DNA from 3 places in the Leifsonia sp. AG29 genome. Region 2 is predicted to be linked to each of the others. Evidence: predicted binding sites of a transcription regulator. Region 2 holds the regulator's gene; each other region holds the start of a gene.
The links. Region 2 encodes HrcA, which represses chaperone genes, less so after heat shock. Its sites were predicted from a motif close to TTNGCACTCGNNNNNNNCGAGTGCNAA; they were not measured.
Positions count from the first base shown of each region.

Region 1: groES (co-chaperone GroES) is a predicted target of HrcA. The motif match lies at 2,053-2,079, and genes of this name have one in related genera.
Region 3: groL (chaperonin GroEL) is a predicted target of HrcA. The motif match lies at 2,396-2,422, and genes of this name have one in related genera.

Region 1 is NZ_VMSF01000001.1:2,482,849-2,488,018, reverse strand. Features, by position in the region: gene tsaD (tRNA (adenosine(37)-N6)-threonylcarbamoyltransferase complex transferase subunit TsaD) at 1-148, shown strand, start outside; gene FPT20_RS11965 (DUF4190 domain-containing protein) at 269-847, shown strand; gene FPT20_RS11960 (THUMP-like domain-containing protein) at 844-2,037, opposite strand; gene groES (co-chaperone GroES) at 2,172-2,468, shown strand; gene rarD (EamA family transporter RarD) at 2,565-3,533, shown strand; gene guaB (IMP dehydrogenase) at 3,635-5,137, shown strand.
Region 2 is NZ_VMSF01000001.1:1,551,618-1,556,787, forward strand. Features, by position in the region: gene hemW (radical SAM family heme chaperone HemW) at 1-1,002, shown strand, start outside; gene FPT20_RS07510 (DUF4870 domain-containing protein) at 995-1,375, opposite strand; gene FPT20_RS07515 (DUF4870 domain-containing protein) at 1,460-1,966, opposite strand; gene hrcA (heat-inducible transcriptional repressor HrcA) at 2,120-3,142, shown strand; gene dnaJ (molecular chaperone DnaJ) at 3,174-4,289, shown strand; gene FPT20_RS07530 (16S rRNA (uracil(1498)-N(3))-methyltransferase) at 4,298-5,026, shown strand; gene FPT20_RS07535 (histidine triad nucleotide-binding protein) at 5,067-5,170, shown strand, end outside.
Region 3 is NZ_VMSF01000001.1:2,341,879-2,347,048, reverse strand. Features, by position in the region: gene FPT20_RS11275 (nitroreductase family protein) at 1-460, opposite strand, end outside; gene msrB (peptide-methionine (R)-S-oxide reductase MsrB) at 457-858, opposite strand; gene FPT20_RS11265 (DUF3263 domain-containing protein) at 1,041-1,340, shown strand; gene FPT20_RS11260 (LytR C-terminal domain-containing protein) at 1,364-1,921, shown strand; gene FPT20_RS11255 (cold-shock protein) at 2,080-2,283, shown strand; gene groL (chaperonin GroEL) at 2,466-4,085, shown strand; gene FPT20_RS18115 (hypothetical protein) at 4,279-5,170, shown strand, end outside.

The DNA of each region.
Region 1 (5,170 bases), 930 kb from region 2:
CATCCCGGCCCTGTCGCTCTGCACCGACAACGGGGCGATGATCGCGGCGCTCGGGGCGCAGCTCATCATGGCCGGGCACGCGCCGAGCGGGCTCGGCTTCGGCGCGGATTCGACCCTCCCGGTGACGGACATCCAGGTCGCCGGCTGAGGGGGCACGGCCTTGACGGGGACGTTGACACTCTCCGGGGCCGCTGTCACCATGGAGGCGTTACAGCGTTTTCTCAGGAAGCTCTGACGAACGAGCTTGCGCCAGAAGGAGAGGGTCCCCATGAGCGATCCGAACGTCCCCGCGGACAACGAACCCCGGGAGGGCGCTGTTCCTCCTCCCGGAGAGCCCGGGGCTGTGCCCCCTCCGCCTCCCTCGTACGAGCAGCCGCCCGCGCCGGGTCAGCCGGCCCCGCCGCAGCCCGCCCCGGGCCAGCCGTACGGCCAGCAGCCACCCGCGCCCGGGTACGGCCAGCCGCCCGCCCCAGGGTACGGCCAGCAGCCCGCACCCGGGTATGGCCAGCAGGCGTACGGCCAGCCCGCCTACGGCCAGCCGGCGCCGGGCTACGCCCAGCCGTACGGCCAGCCCGCCGCGAAGTCGCCCATCCTGAGCATCCTCTCCCTCGTCGGCGGCATCATCGGCGTCGTCCTCAGCCTGGTCTGGGGGATCGGCTTCCTGTTCGGCGTCGCCGGCGTGATCCTCGGATTCATCGGCCGCAACCGCGAGCCTCAGGCCCGCGGCTTCTGGCTGACGGGCATCATCCTCGGGTTCGTCAGCGTGGCGCTTGCGATCATCTCCTGGATCGTGCTCGCGGTCATCTTCGCGAACATCTCGAACAACGTCTACAACTACGGAGGCTAGGAGCCGATCCGCTCCGCGAGCAGCGCCGTGTGCCGCCCGGCGACCCTGGTCAGGATCAGGGTCGCCGGGCGGTCTCCGTCGAGCGCCAGGCGCTTGCGCAGCGTCGCCGGGTCGACGTCCACACCCCGCTTCTTGATCTCCAGCGTGCCGATGCCGCGCTGACGGAGGGCGCGCTTGAGGTCCTTCTCGGCATAGGGGAGAGGCTCCAGGATGCGGAACCCGGCGGCGAACGGCGTCTCGACCGGCCGATCGGCGGTGATGTAGGCGATCCGGTCGGAGAGCATCCACCCGCCGATGCTCCGGGCGAGGTCGCCGATCAGGCGCGCGCGGATGACCGCGCCGTCGGGCTCGTACAGGTACTCGCCGAGCGGTCCGATCTCGGCGTCCTCGCTGTCCGACTCGGCCGTCAGCTCGTGCGCTGAGTCGCCACGGACGACGAGTGCGGCGCGGTGGATCCCCGGCCGCGTCAGAGCCCCGAACCAGAGGCCGAGCTCCACCGTCTGCCCGTCCACCGACACCCACTGGGCCTCCGCGGTCGAGGGGATGAGGTCGCGGTCGAAGCCGGGGCCGAGCTTCAGGCCGACCGAACGACCCGTCGCGAGCTCGTACGCGAAGCCGAGCGACGGCGTGTAGTCGTCCGGATCGGTGAGCCGCTCCGTGTTCGTGTGCCCCGCGCTGCGGCGTGCGGGATCGAGGAAGACGCCGTCGATCGCCCGGAGGTCGACCTCCTCGGCCCGCATGTGCTCCACCGTGGCCGTCGGGAACGGCGCGAGGTTGAACGCCGCGATGGCCGCCGTCACCTCGTCCGCCTCGACGGCGGTCACCTCCAGCTCGAGCGCCGCGAGCGCCAGGGCATCCCCGCCGATGCCGCAGCCTAGGTCGGCGACGCGGGTGAGCCCCGCCGAACGGAAGCGCCCGGCGTGACGCGCGGCCACCGGGAGCCGCGTTGCCTGCTCGAGTCCAGCCTCCGTGAACAGCATGCGTGATGCGAAGTCGCCGAACTTCGCCGCGCCCTTCCGCCGCAGCTTCGACTGCGTGAGCACGGCGGCGACGAGGGCCGGGGAGTGCCCGGCCTTCCGCAGATCCGAGACGATCCGGAGGATGTCGCGCTCGCTGTGATAGGGAGGCAGCGAGTCGAGGAGGCGCAGGCCCTCGGGGCTGAGCAGCTCGACCAGTTCGGACCGTTCCATGCCTCCACGCTACCCTTGGCACTCACGTTGCAAGACTGCTAATCCACCCCCTAGACTCGTGTTAGCACTCTCAGTGCGAGTTTGCTAATCAGTCTTGGTTCACACCAGTGCTAGTCACAGGAAAGAGGTCAACCGTGTCGGTCTCCATCAAGCCGCTCGAGGATCGCATCGTCATCAAGCAGGTCGAGGCTGAGCAGACCACTGCCTCCGGTCTGGTCATCCCCGACACCGCCAAGGAGAAGCCCCAGGAGGGCGAGGTCGTGGCGGTCGGCCCCGGCCGCATCGACGACAACGGCAACCGCGTGCCGCTCGACGTCGCCGTCGGCGACAAGGTGCTGTACTCGAAGTACGGCGGCACCGAGGTCAAGGTCGGCGGCGAGGACTTCCTCGTCCTCTCGGCGCGCGACGTCCTCGCGGTCGTCGTCCGCTGACACACCCCCTTCCCCGGAGGCCCCGGGCGCGCTCGTCGCGTCCGGGGCCTCCGGCGTCTCCGGTGCGTGTCGTGAGTCGGAGGTAGAGTCTCAGGAGTGTCACAGCGATCCCAGACGTCGTCGGCTCCCACCGGGAAGCCGCTGACGGAGCACCGCACCTCCGGCCTCGTCTACGCCGTCTCGGCGTACGTGCTGTGGGGTTTCCTCCCGATCTACTTCATCGCGCTCGCTCCCGCCTCCGCGTGGGAGATCGTCGCCTGGCGCGTCCTCTTCTCGCTGGTCTTCTGCGCGATCGTCATCGCCGCCACCCGAGCGTGGCGCCCCTTCGCCGCCCTGCTCCGCGACCGGCGCACCTTCTTCACCATGGGCGCCGCGGGCGCGCTCATCTACGTGAACTGGCAGACTTACGTGCTCGCCACGGTGAGCGGTCATGTCGTGGAGGCGGCGCTCGGCTACTTCATCAACCCGATCGTCACCGTGCTGCTCGGCGTGATCGTGCAGCGCGAGCGGCTCCGCGTCGCCCAGTGGGTCGCTGTGGGCGTGAGCGTCGTCGCGGTGATCGTGCTCGCGGTCGGCTACGGAGCGTTCCCGTGGATCGCCCTGCTGCTGGCCTTCTCGTTCGGCTTCTACGGCCTGATCAAGAAGCGCGTCGGCGCCCGCGTCGACGCGGTCTCCGGGCTGACCCTCGAGACGCTGTGGCTCACGCCGGTCGCGATCGTCCAGCTCGTCATCGTCGCGATGACCGCGGGCATCACCTTCGGCACCGTCAGCGTCTGGCACACGGTGGCGCTCGCGGGCGCCGGCGTGATCACGGCGGTGCCGCTGCTGTTCTTCGCCGCTGGTTCCCGTCGCCTCCCGCTCGTGTACATGGGCTTCATCCAGTACTTCGCGCCGTTCATCCAGTTCCTCGTCGGCGTCGTCGTCCTGCACGAGGCGATGCCTCCGGAGCGCTGGGTCGGATTCGCCATCGTGTGGCTCGCGCTCCTCATCCTGAGCGTCGACATGATCGTCGCCGCGCGGCAGGGGCGGCGGCAGGCCGAGCTCGACCTGGCGCCGGTCGAGTAGCGTCCCCTCCGCCCCTCCCGGGACGGATGAGGCCGGAATACTCCCCAGGCTTCAGCCGTTACCATGAGACATCCACACACGCGCGACCTCAAAGGGGTGACATGGATCAGGCGGATCCGTTCGGTTTCATCGGTTTGACCTACGACGACGTGATGCTGCTCCCGGGGCACACCGACGTCATCCCGAGCGAGGCGGACACCTCCACTCGTCTGACCAAGCGCATCACCATGGCGACCCCGCTCCTGTCGAGCGCCATGGACACCGTGACGGAGTCGCGCATGGCCGTGGCGATGGCCCGCCAGGGCGGCATCGGCATCATCCATCGCAACCTCTCCATCGAGGACCAGGCGGCGCACGTCGACAAGGTCAAGCGGTCCGAGTCGGGGATGATCACCAACCCGGTCACCACGACCCCCGACGCGACGGTCGAGGAGGTCGACCTGCTGTGCGGCCAGTTCCGCGTGAGCGGGCTCCCGGTCGTGGAGCCCGACGGCACGCTCGTCGGGATCATCACGAACCGCGACATGCGGTTCGTCTCGCCGTTCGAGCGCTCGACCACCAAGGTGCGCGACGTGATGACGCGCCAGCCGCTCATCACCGCGCCGGTCGGCATCGACCCGGACTCGGCGGTCGCGATCTTCGCCGAGCACAAGATCGAGAAGCTGCCGCTGGTCGACGCCGAGGGCAAGCTCGGCGGCCTCATCACGGTCAAGGACTTCGACAAGAGCGAGAAGTACCCGTTCGCCACGAAGGATGACGAGGGCCGCCTGCGCGTGGGCGCCGCCATCGGCTTCTTCGGCGACGCGTGGGAGCGCGCCATGACCCTGGTCGACGCGGGCGTCGACGTCATCGTCGTCGACACCGCGAACGGCGACAGCAAAGGCGTGCTCGATATCATCTCGCGGCTCAAGCACGAACCCCGCGCCTCCCACATCGACGTCATCGGCGGCAACGTGGCGACGCGGAGCGGAGCACAGGCGCTCATCGACGCGGGCGCCGACGCGGTCAAGGTCGGGGTCGGCCCGGGGTCGATCTGCACCACCCGCGTGGTGGCCGGCGTGGGCGTCCCCCAGGTGACGGCGGTGTACGAGGCGTCCCTCGCCGCTCGTGCCGCGAACGTCCCGCTGATCGCCGACGGCGGTCTGCAGTACTCCGGCGACATCGCCAAGGCGCTGGTCGCCGGCGCCGACAGCGTCATGCTCGGCTCGCTGCTCGCCGGCACAACCGAGTCGCCCGGCGAGCTGGTCTTCGTCAACGGCAAGCAGTACAAGAACTACCGCGGCATGGGCTCGCTCGGCGCGCTGCAGACCCGCGGCAAGAAGACCTCGTACTCGCGGGACCGCTACTTCCAGGCCGACGTGCCGAGCGACGAGCAGCTCATCGCCGAGGGCATCGAGGGCCAGGTGCCGTTCCGCGGCCCGCTCTCCGCCGTCGCCTACCAGCTCGTGGGCGGCCTGCGCCAGTCGATGTTCTACGTCGGTGCCCGCACGATCCCCGAGCTCAAGGCCAACGGCAAGTTCGTCCGGATCACGCCCGCCGGCCTGAAGGAGTCGCACCCGCACGACATCCAGATGGTCGTGGAGGCGCCCAACTACCGCCGCTGATCCTTCAGCGCAGGAGGTCCGGTCTCGGTTGAG
Region 2 (5,170 bases):
AGCGCGAGCGGGCTCCCGCCGCGTCCCGTCTCCACAGTGTTCTTCGGCGGAGGCACACCCACCCTCCTGCCGCCCGGCGACCTCGGGGCGATGCTCGGAGCGGTACGCGACGCCTGGGGCATCGCACCCGGCGCCGAGGTCACCACCGAGGCGAACCCCGACTCCGTCGATGCGGACGATCTCCGGCGTCTGGCGGATGCGGGCTTCACCCGCGTCTCCTTCGGCATGCAGTCCGCGGTGCCTCACGTGCTGGCAACGCTCGAGCGAACGCACGACCCGGCGCGCGTACCGCTCGTCGTCGGCTGGGCTCGCGATGCCGGCCTCCAGGTGAGCCTCGATCTGATCTACGGGACCCCGGGCGAGTCGCTGGACGACTGGTCGCGCAGCCTCGACTCGGCGCTCGCGTGCGAGCCGGACCATCTGTCTGCGTACTCGCTGATCGTCGAACCCGGGACCAAGCTCGCGCGTCAGATCCGCTCGGGACAGGTGCCCGAGCCGGACGAGGACCTCCAGGCCGACATGTACGAGCTCGCCGACGCGCGGCTCGCCTCGGCGGGCTACGGCTGGTACGAGGTGAGCAACTGGGCTCGTGACGAGGAGCACCGCTCCCGCCACAACCTCTCGTACTGGCTCGGACACGACTGGTGGGGGATCGGACCGGGGGCGCACAGCCACGTCGGCGGCGTCCGCTGGTGGAACGTCAAGCACCCCGCCGCCTACGCCCAGCGCGTGCTCGCCGGCGAGTCGCCGTCCGCCGGCCGCGAGACGCTCGACGCTGAGACGCGTCGGGTCGAACGCGTGCTCCTCCTGACCCGCATCCGTGACGGGCTGCGCATCGCCGAGCTGGAGGCGCCCGGCCGCCGTGAGGTCGCCGGGCTCATCGCCGACGGTCTCATCGACGGCGAAGCCGCCCTCGCCGGGTCGGTGGTGCTGACCCTGCGGGGGCGGCTTCTGGCCGATGCCGTCGTGCGCCGGCTGCTCGCCGACGACGGCGTCAGCTGACGAACTTGATCGCCAGCGGGTAGGTGTAGTACTCGCCCTGGTTGGCCTTGATCGCCGCGATGATGCTGAAGACGATCGTGAGCACCCAGACGGCGAGGATGATGAACAGGCCGATCACCACGACCGAGAGGATGCCGCCGACCACGTAGGCGATGAACATGGTGATCTGGAAGTTGAGCGCCGTCGCCGTGTGCGCACGGACGAACGGGCCGCGGTCCTTGAGCACCAGGTAGCCGATCAGGGCCGGGATCCAGCTGAACAGGATGCCGCCGATGTGCACGAGCGTCGACCAGAGCTTCTCGTCGGCCGGGCTGAGCTGCTGCGCCGAGCCTCCGTACGGCTGTTGCGGGGGCGGTGGGGGCGTTGCGGACATGATCTCCTCCTTGGTTCGGGACGGACGGTCGGCTTCAGCCTAGGGCGCGATGCGCGTTCCTGGGAAGGAGCCGAGAGCCCCCCGTCACTTGATGAAGCGGAAGTTGATCGGGTACCGGTAGGCGCCGCCGCTGTTGACGCGCACGAACCCCAGGATCGAGAACACCAGGTTCACGATGTAGAGCGCCCAGGGGATGAGCAGGCCGAACAGGAGGAATCCCACGCCGGTGAAGGCGAGGACGATGCCGATGATCTGGGAGACGACCCAGGCGCTGATCCAGGTGATCTGCCAGTTCAGTGCCTCCTTGGACTCCTGGGCGGTGAGCCGGCCGCGGTCCTTGAAGACGAGCCAGATGATGAGCGACGGGAGGAACCACAGGATGCCCCCGAGGTGGGCAAACGAGGCCCACTGCTTGTCCTGCGTGGCGTCGAGCGGTGCGCCGGCCGGGGCGGCGTACTGCGGTTGAGCGCCCGGCTGCGGGGTGCCGTAGGCGGGCTGCTGAGCCCCGTACGGCTGCTGGGGAGGCACCGCACCGGGGTGCTGCGGCGGGACGGCGGCGTCCCCGGGTGCGGGCTGATTCGGGTCGGTCATGGTCCTTGCCCTTCCGATCTCGCGGGACGTCGATGTCCCACCGGTGCGCATAAAGTACTGCTGCGAGCCCCCGCGTGCAATCATCGTCCTCTCCGCGTGGCGCGCTACTATTAGCACTCAAGAACGACGAGTGCTAAGAGGACGGAGGCGGGCATGGTCTCGGAACGCAGTCTCGAAGTGCTCCGGGCGATCGTCCAGGACTACGTGGCGTCGCGGGAGCCGGTCGGCTCGAAGAGCATCGTCGAACGTCACTCGTTCGGCGTCTCTGCCGCGACCATCCGGAACGACATGGCGCAGCTGGAGGAGGAGGAGCTCATCGCGGCCCCGCACACGTCCTCCGGGCGGGTTCCGACCGACAAGGGTTACCGGCTGTTCGTCGACCATCTCGCCGAGGCGCGCCCACTGAGCCCGGCACAGCGCGCCGCGATCGAGGCCTTCCTCGGCCAGTCCGTCGATCTCGACGATGTGCTCTCGCGAACAGTGCGCCTCCTGTCCCAGCTCACCAACCAGGTCGCGCTCGTGCAGTACCCGTCCGTCGCCCGGTCTCGCATCCGCCACATCGAGCTGGTGCTGCTGTCGCCGCACCGGCTCCTGAGCGTCCTCATCACCGACTCCGGAGCGGTGGAGCAGCGGGTGATCGAGCTCGGCGCGGAGCTGGGCGACACCGAGGTGGCCGAGATCCGCGGCGCTATCAACGGCGCCGTCGCCGGACTCTCGCTCGCCGACGCGGCAGCACGCCTCCGCCAGCTGCCGGGTGCCCTGACCGATCGCACGCGCCCTCTGGTCGAGCCGGTGGCCAACGCGCTGCTCGACCAGATCGCGGCCAACCGCCAGGAGCGGCTCGTCATGGCCGGAGCCGCGAACCTCGTGCGCACGGAGGACGACTTCCCGGGCACGATCACCCCGGTGCTGGAGGCGATCGAGGAGCAGGTCGTCCTGCTGCGGCTCTTCGACGAGATGGCGCACGACCAGCACGGCGTCGCCGTGAGCATCGGCCGCGAGAACGCGGGCTTCGGCCTCACGGAAGCATCCGTGCTCTCGAGCGGTTACAGTGCAGCGGGGTCCGACGTCGCACGCGTCGGCCTCCTCGGCCCGCTCCGCATGGACTACTCCGGCAACATGGCCGCTGTGCGCGCCGTCGCCCGGTACCTCTCCCGCCTTCTCGGCGATCAGTAGACACGAAACGAAAGAAGAAGGAACAGCCCCCGTGGCCGACCACTACGAAGTCCTCGGCGTCGCCCGCGATGCCAGCCCCGACGAGATCAAGAAGGCGTATCGGCGCCTGGCGCGAGAGCTCCACCCCGACGTCAACCCGAGTTCGGAGGCGCAGGAGCGGTTCAAGCTCGTGACGCACGCGTACGACGTCCTCAGCGACCCGCAGCAGCGCCAGCAGTACGACCTCGGCGGCCCGAGCGGCTTCGGCGCCGGCCCGGGAGGCGCGGACTTCGCGGGCTTCAGCGACATCTTCGAGACCTTCTTCGGTGGAGGCGGAGGCGCGACGCGCGGCCCCCGCTCGCGCCGGGAGCGCGGCCAGGACGCCCTCCTCCGGGTCGAGGTCGACCTCGACGAGGTCGTCTTCGGCACCCACCGCGAGCTGGAGATCGACACCGCGGTCGTCTGCGAGACCTGCAACGGCTCCTGTTGCGCACCGGGGACGCAGCCGGTCACCTGCGACATCTGCCACGGCACGGGCAGCATCCAGCGATCCGTCCGCTCGCTCCTCGGCAACGTCATGACGTCGAGCCCGTGCGGCAGCTGCCGCGGGTACGGCACCATCATCGCCACGCCGTGCGTGACCTGCCAGGGGCAGGGCCGCGTCCGGGCTCGCCGCACCGTCCCCGTCGACATCCCCGCCGGGGTCGAGACGGGGCTGCGCCTCCAGATGCCGGGCAGCGGCGAGGCGGGCCCCGCGGGCGGGCCGAACGGCGACCTCTACCTCGAGATCAAGGTGCGCCACCACGACGTGTTCAGCCGGGACGGAGACGACCTGCTCTGCACGCTCGAGCTCTCGATGGCCGACGCGATCCTCGGCACGACGGCGACCGTCAAGGCGCTCGACGGCGACATCCGCCTGGAGCTGAAGCCCGGGACCCAGTCGGCCGACATCATCACCGTGAAGGACCGCGGCATCACGCACCTCCGCGGCACCGGGCGCGGCGACCTCCGCGTCGGTATCCAGGTGGTCACGCCGACCAAGCTCGACCACAAGGAGAAGGAGCTGATCAAGAAGTTCGCCGCCAGCCACAAGTCGGTCGAGCCCTCGCTCGCCCGGTTCCAGCAGGGGCTTTTCGCGAAGCTGCGCGATCGCTTCCTCAACCTCTGAGCGGCGCCGTGGCGAATCTCTACCTGAGCGAGGAGCTCGACCGGGCCGAGCCGGGCGGGCGGATCACCCTCACCGGACCGGAAGCCCGTCACGCGGCAACCGTCAACCGGACGCGCGCCGGCGAGTCGGTGCTCATCGGCAACGGGAGGGGCCTCCTCGCGGGCGGGCGGGTCGTCGTCGCGACGGGGAGCGAGCTCACGGTCGAGGTCGAGACCGTCTCGCACACAGACGTGCCGTCCCCCCGGATCACGCTCGTGCAGGCCCTGGCGAAGGGCGACCGCGACGAGCTGGCGATCCAGGCGGCGACCGAGCTGGCCGTCGACCGCATCGTGCCGTGGTCGGCCGCCCGGTCCGTGTCCCGCTGGGAGGGACCGAAGATCGCCAAGGGCCGCGATCGCTGGGCGAGCATCGTCCGGGAGGCGACCAAGCAGTCGATCCGTGCGTGGACGCCGGAGGTCGCGGAATTGGCGAGCACCACCGATGTGGCCGCGCTCGCTGCCCACGCCCGCGTCCTCGTCCTCGAGCCGGACGCGGATCGGCCGCTGACGGGCGTCGCTCCCGACGGCCGGGACATCGTCATCGTCGTCGGCCCCGAGGGCGGGATCGCTCCGGCCGAGCTCGACGCGTTCCAGCGCGCCGGTGCAGAGCTCGTTCGGCTCGGAGACACCGTGCTGCGCACCTCCACGGCGGGCCCCGCCGCTCTCGCGGTCCTCGCCGCCGCGCTCCGACGCTGGTGACGGGCTGATCGTGCGACGGAGGGGCGAATAGGATGGAGGCATGGTGACGGCAGAGCCCTCGATCTTCTCGCGGATCATCGCGGGGGAGATCCCCGCGGACATCGTCTACGACGGCGAGCGCCTCATCGCGTTCCGTGACATCAA
Region 3 (5,170 bases), 790 kb from region 2:
CGAGCAGCCGCTCGTTGTCGGCCAGCCCGTGCATCCGATGCACCGCCTTCGACCGGGTCTGGTGCCCGCTCCGCCACATCACGCCCCAGCCTGCGTCATGGAGGAGCAGGCTCAGTACGTGGGCGACCCCGGAGGCGACCGCGTCCTGCTCCCATCCGGGAACCTTGTCGGACTTCGTCCGCACCGACACGATCGCGATCAGCAGGGACGAACGGAGAGGCTTCGCCGCCAGCTTGTCGGCCTCCTCCCCGGAGACGCCGGCGGCCTTGACGAACGCCGCACCTAGCCGCATTCGCGCTTCGCCGCGCAACTCGATGAGCCTCCACGGGTGCAGCGCGCTGTGGTCGGCCACGCGCCCGGCCGCGGCGACGAGGGGCAGAAGCTCCTCGTGGCTCGGGGCGTCCGCGGTGACGCGCGAGTACGAGCGCCTCGCGGCCACGCGGTCGGCGAGATCGCTCACGACTCGGGTGTGAAGTCGAGCGCGATCGAGTTCATGCAGTAGCGGTCGCCCGTCGGCGTCCCGAATCCGTCGGGGAAGACGTGCCCCAGGTGCGAACCGCAGTTCGCGCAGCGGACCTCGGTCCGGACCATGCCGAGGCTGGTGTCCTCGATGAGCTCGACCGCCTCCGGCCGCACCGACTCGTAGAAGCTCGGCCAACCGCAGCCGCTGTCGAATTTCGTGCCCGACTTGAACAGTTCCGCACCGCACGCGGCGCACGTGTACAGGCCGGCACGGCTCTCGTCGAGCAGTTCACCGGTCCACGGGCGCTCGGTCGCGGCCTCGCGGAGCACCGCGTAGCGCTCCGGGCTGAGCTCCGTGCGCCACTCCTCGTCGGTCTTCGAGACCTTGTAGTCCATGCGATTCCTCTCGTCCATCGTCAACCCTAAACGGCCCTCCTGGGCGGACTGTTCCCACCGCCGTCCGGCGACGTGCCGCCGCCAAGCGGCGAACATCCAGCAGGCGCATCCTAGGATGAGGCGCGAGCGCGGGAGCGGCTGCCCAGCAGCGACCGGGCCGACGGAGACGGCGACGGAAGGCGGTGCTCGTGGCTCAAGCAGCACACGATCGCGGAGCCTCCGCCGGAGACGACGGCCTGAGCGAACGGGACGCCGCCATCCTCGCGTTCGAACGCCAGTGGTGGCGTCACGCCGGGGCGAAGGAGCAGGCCATCCGCGAGGAGTTCGGCCTGTCGGCAGCGCGGTACTATCAGCTCCTCGGAGCCCTGATCGACCGTCCCGCCGCGCTACGGCACGACCCCATGCTCGTGAAGCGGCTGCTCCGCCTCCGAGACACCCGACTGGCCGCACGCCGCTCGCGGACGCTCCCGTCCGGCGACTGACACCCACAAGGACCACCCCCACGATGGCAGAGAAGTTCCCCCGCGACCGGTTCGACGACATCCCCGGCGACCTGCAGCGCGTCGGAGCCCACCGGGCTCCGCGCCCCCGGGGCCGGGGCTGGATCGTCGTCGGCTGGGCGGCCCTCGCCGCAGCGGTGCTCATCGCCGCCGGCATCTTCGGCCTCTCGCTCGTGAACGGCAGCGTGAACTTCCACGGGGCGGCGGGCCCGTCGGCACCCGGCTCCACGGCCATCGGGCCGACTCCGACGCCGACCCCGACGATCGTGCCGACCGTCGACCCGAGCCTCACCGTCAACGTCCTCAACGGCACGACCACCGAGGGGCTCGCGGCGTCCGCCTCCGCGAAGCTGAAGGCGGCCGGCTGGAAGGTCGGGGCGCTCGCGAACGCCGATCAGACCAACATCGCGAAGACGACCGTGTACTACTCGGATCCCGCCAAGCAGGCCGCGGCGCTCGGGGCCGCTCAGAGCTTCCCGGGCGCGACCGTGGAGGAGAGCCAGGCCTTCGCGAACACCGGAGCCGATCTGACCGTCGTGGTCGGGAGCGACTTCAGCGGCTGACCCCGTTCCTCTTGTTTTGTTACGCGCGTGTTTAAGTTCCGCCGGAATTGGCGACGCATTGGGAAAAACACTGGCGTAACCACGTATTGCAAGCATTAGTATCGGGAGTCAACGCGCGGCGCTGGACCGTGCGAGCGACACAGCAATAGGAGTAATGCATGGCGAACGGAACCGTGAAGTGGTTCAACGCTGAGAAGGGCTACGGCTTCATCACCGTCGAAGGTGGGGGACAGGACGTTTTCGTTCATTACTCCGCGATTGACATGGCAGGTTACAAGGTTCTCGAAGAGGGCCAGCAGGTCGTATTCGAGGTCGGCACCGGGCAGAAGGGCCCGCAGGCCGAGTCGGTTCGGCTGGCCTAGCTTCAGCACGACACGCGAGAAGAGCGTCGCCCCACCAGGGGGCGGCGCTCTTCTCCGTTCGGTCCCGCCTCCCCTCGTCTTGCACTCTCCGGCCACGAGTGCCAGAATCGCTTTAGCACTCCATCTGATCGAGTGCTAATCATCGGAATCTTTCGCAGACGTCCGGGAGGGACGAGAAACACATGGCAAAGATCATCGCTTTCAACGAGGACGCCCGCCGCGGCCTCGAGCGCGGCCTCAACACCCTGGCCGACACGGTCAAGGTCACCCTGGGCCCGCGCGGTCGCAACGTCGTCCTCGAGAAGAAGTGGGGCGCCCCGACCATCACCAACGACGGCGTCTCCATCGCGAAGGAGATCGAGCTCGACGACCCGTACGAGAAGATCGGCGCGGAGCTCGTCAAGGAGGTCGCCAAGAAGACCGACGACGTCGCGGGCGACGGCACCACCACCGCGACCGTCCTCGCTCAGGCGCTCGTCAAGGAGGGCCTGCGCAACGTGGCTGCCGGGGCCGACCCGATCACCCTGAAGCGCGGCATCGAGAAGGCCGTCCAGGCCGTCACCGAGGAGCTCATCGCGAGCGCCAAGGAGGTCGAGACCAAGGAGGAGATCGCGGCCACCGCCTCCATCTCCGCCGGCGACACCACCATCGGCGAGATCATCGCCGAGGCGATCGACAAGGTCGGCAAGGAGGGCGTCGTCACCGTCGAGGAGTCGAACACCTTCGGCACCGAGCTCGAGCTGACCGAGGGCATGCGCTTCGACAAGGGCTTCCTGTCGCAGTACTTCGTCACCGACCAGGACCGCCAGGAGGCGGTGTTCGAGGACCCGTACATCCTCATCGCCAACCAGAAGATCTCCTCGATCAAGGACCTCCTCCCGATCGTCGACAAGGTGATCCAGGCGAACAAGCAGCTGCTGATCATCGCCGAGGACGTCGACGGCGAGGCCCTGGCCACGCTGATCGTCAACAAGATCCGCGGCATCTTCAAGTCCGTCGCCGTCAAGGCTCCGGGCTTCGGCGACCGCCGCAAGGCCATGCTGCAGGACATCGCCATCCTCACCGGTGGCCAGGTCATCTCCGAGGAGGTCGGCCTCAAGCTCGAGAACGTCACTCTCGACCTGCTCGGCCAGGCCCGCAAGGTCGTCATCACCAAGGACGAGACCACGATCGTCGAGGGCGCGGGCGACCCCGAGCAGATCGCCGGCCGCGTGCAGCAGATCCGCAACGAGATCGAGGCGACCGACAGCGACTACGACCGTGAGAAGCTCCAGGAGCGTCTCGCGAAGCTCGCCGGCGGCGTGGCCGTCATCAAGGCGGGCGCGGCCACCGAGGTCGAGCTCAAGGAGCGCAAGCACCGCATCGAGGACGCCGTCCGCAACGCGAAGGCCGCCGTCGAGGAGGGCATCGTCGCCGGTGGTGGCGTGGCCCTCATCCAGGCCGGCAAGACGGCGTTCGAGAAGCTGTCGCTCACGGGCGACGAGGCCACCGGCGCCAACATCGTCAAGGTCGCCATCGAGGCGCCGCTGAAGCAGATCGCGATCAACGCCGGTCTCGAGGCGGGCGTCGTGGTCGCGAAGGTCCGCGAGCTCCCCGTGGGTCATGGCCTCAACGCCGCGACCGGCGAGTACGTCGACATGCTGGCCTCCGGCATCAACGACCCGGTGAAGGTGACCCGTTCGGCGCTGCAGAACGCCGCGTCGATCGCCGGCCTCTTCCTCACCACCGAGGCCGTCGTCGCCGACAAGCCGGAGAAGAACGCTCCGGCCCCGGCCGACCCCACCGGCGGCATGGACTTCTGAGTCCCGCTCCGTAGCACTGCAGAGGGCGCCTCCCGTTCGGGAGGCGCCCTCTCGGCGTTCGCCCTCGCGCGTGCTCCTTGCGTCGAGGTGCTCGCAGGTGCGGTCCGCCCCGGCGTGTCGGCGACATGTACGAGCACCTCGACGGGAGGGAGGGCCCGATGTCGTAGTCTCGGTCCCAAGCTGGGAGGGACGCATGACACGCAAGCCGGTGGCCGCCGCATTCGGAGCCGCCCTCGCGCTCCTGCTGTCGGGCTGCGCGGCTCTCGGCTTCGGCGCCCCCAGCTCGTCGCCCTTGCCCACGAGCTCGGTCCCTCCCGCCAAACCCGCGATCGACTGCGCCTCGCTCACCACCGAGCAGGCCGTGACCACGCTCCTCGGCGGCCCCGCCGACCCCGAAGCGCAGCCCTGGTCCGCCCTCAGCGCGGCCGCGGCGCGCGGGCCCTTCGCCGTGATCGCGTCCGGGGGCGGTTGGTGCGGCTGGGGCCCCGACCCGGCGAGCCCCTCCGCCTCCGCGAGCAGCGCCTCACCAACGGCCGGAGCACCCGCGGCACCCCCCACGGCCACGCCTGGGGCCACCGCCTCCTCCAAAGCCGCCCTGGCCCCTCGTGGTGTCGCCGTCGCCGTGATCCCCGGGGCCGCCGACGCCTGGAAGCGCCTCGCCGCCGCTCACCCCGACGCGGCGACCGCCGGCGCCGACTACGACGGCGGGGTCTCCCTCGGAGGCGACTGCAGCGGCCCGAGCACCGCGGCCGCCGGCAACGAGTGCCACACCAACGTTCTCGTCGGAGGGTCCTGGGTCGCCGTCACTGCCTACGCGAGCGACCGGCTCGTCGTCGAGAAGAGCTTCCACGAGTTCGTCCAGTCCCTGATCCCGCAGATCACGCAGTTCGACAAGACGGCGAAAGTCGCGGCCACGGCCCCAACGCTGCCCTGCGCCGATCAGCCCTGGCTCGACAGCGTGCGGGACGCGCTCGGGCTCGACGCCGTCTCGAGCGAGGGCGCCGAGGAGTCCTTTCGCCAGACGGATGCCCTACTCACCGCCCGCGGCATGACGCTCTGCAACTACAGAGCCGGGACCGATGGTT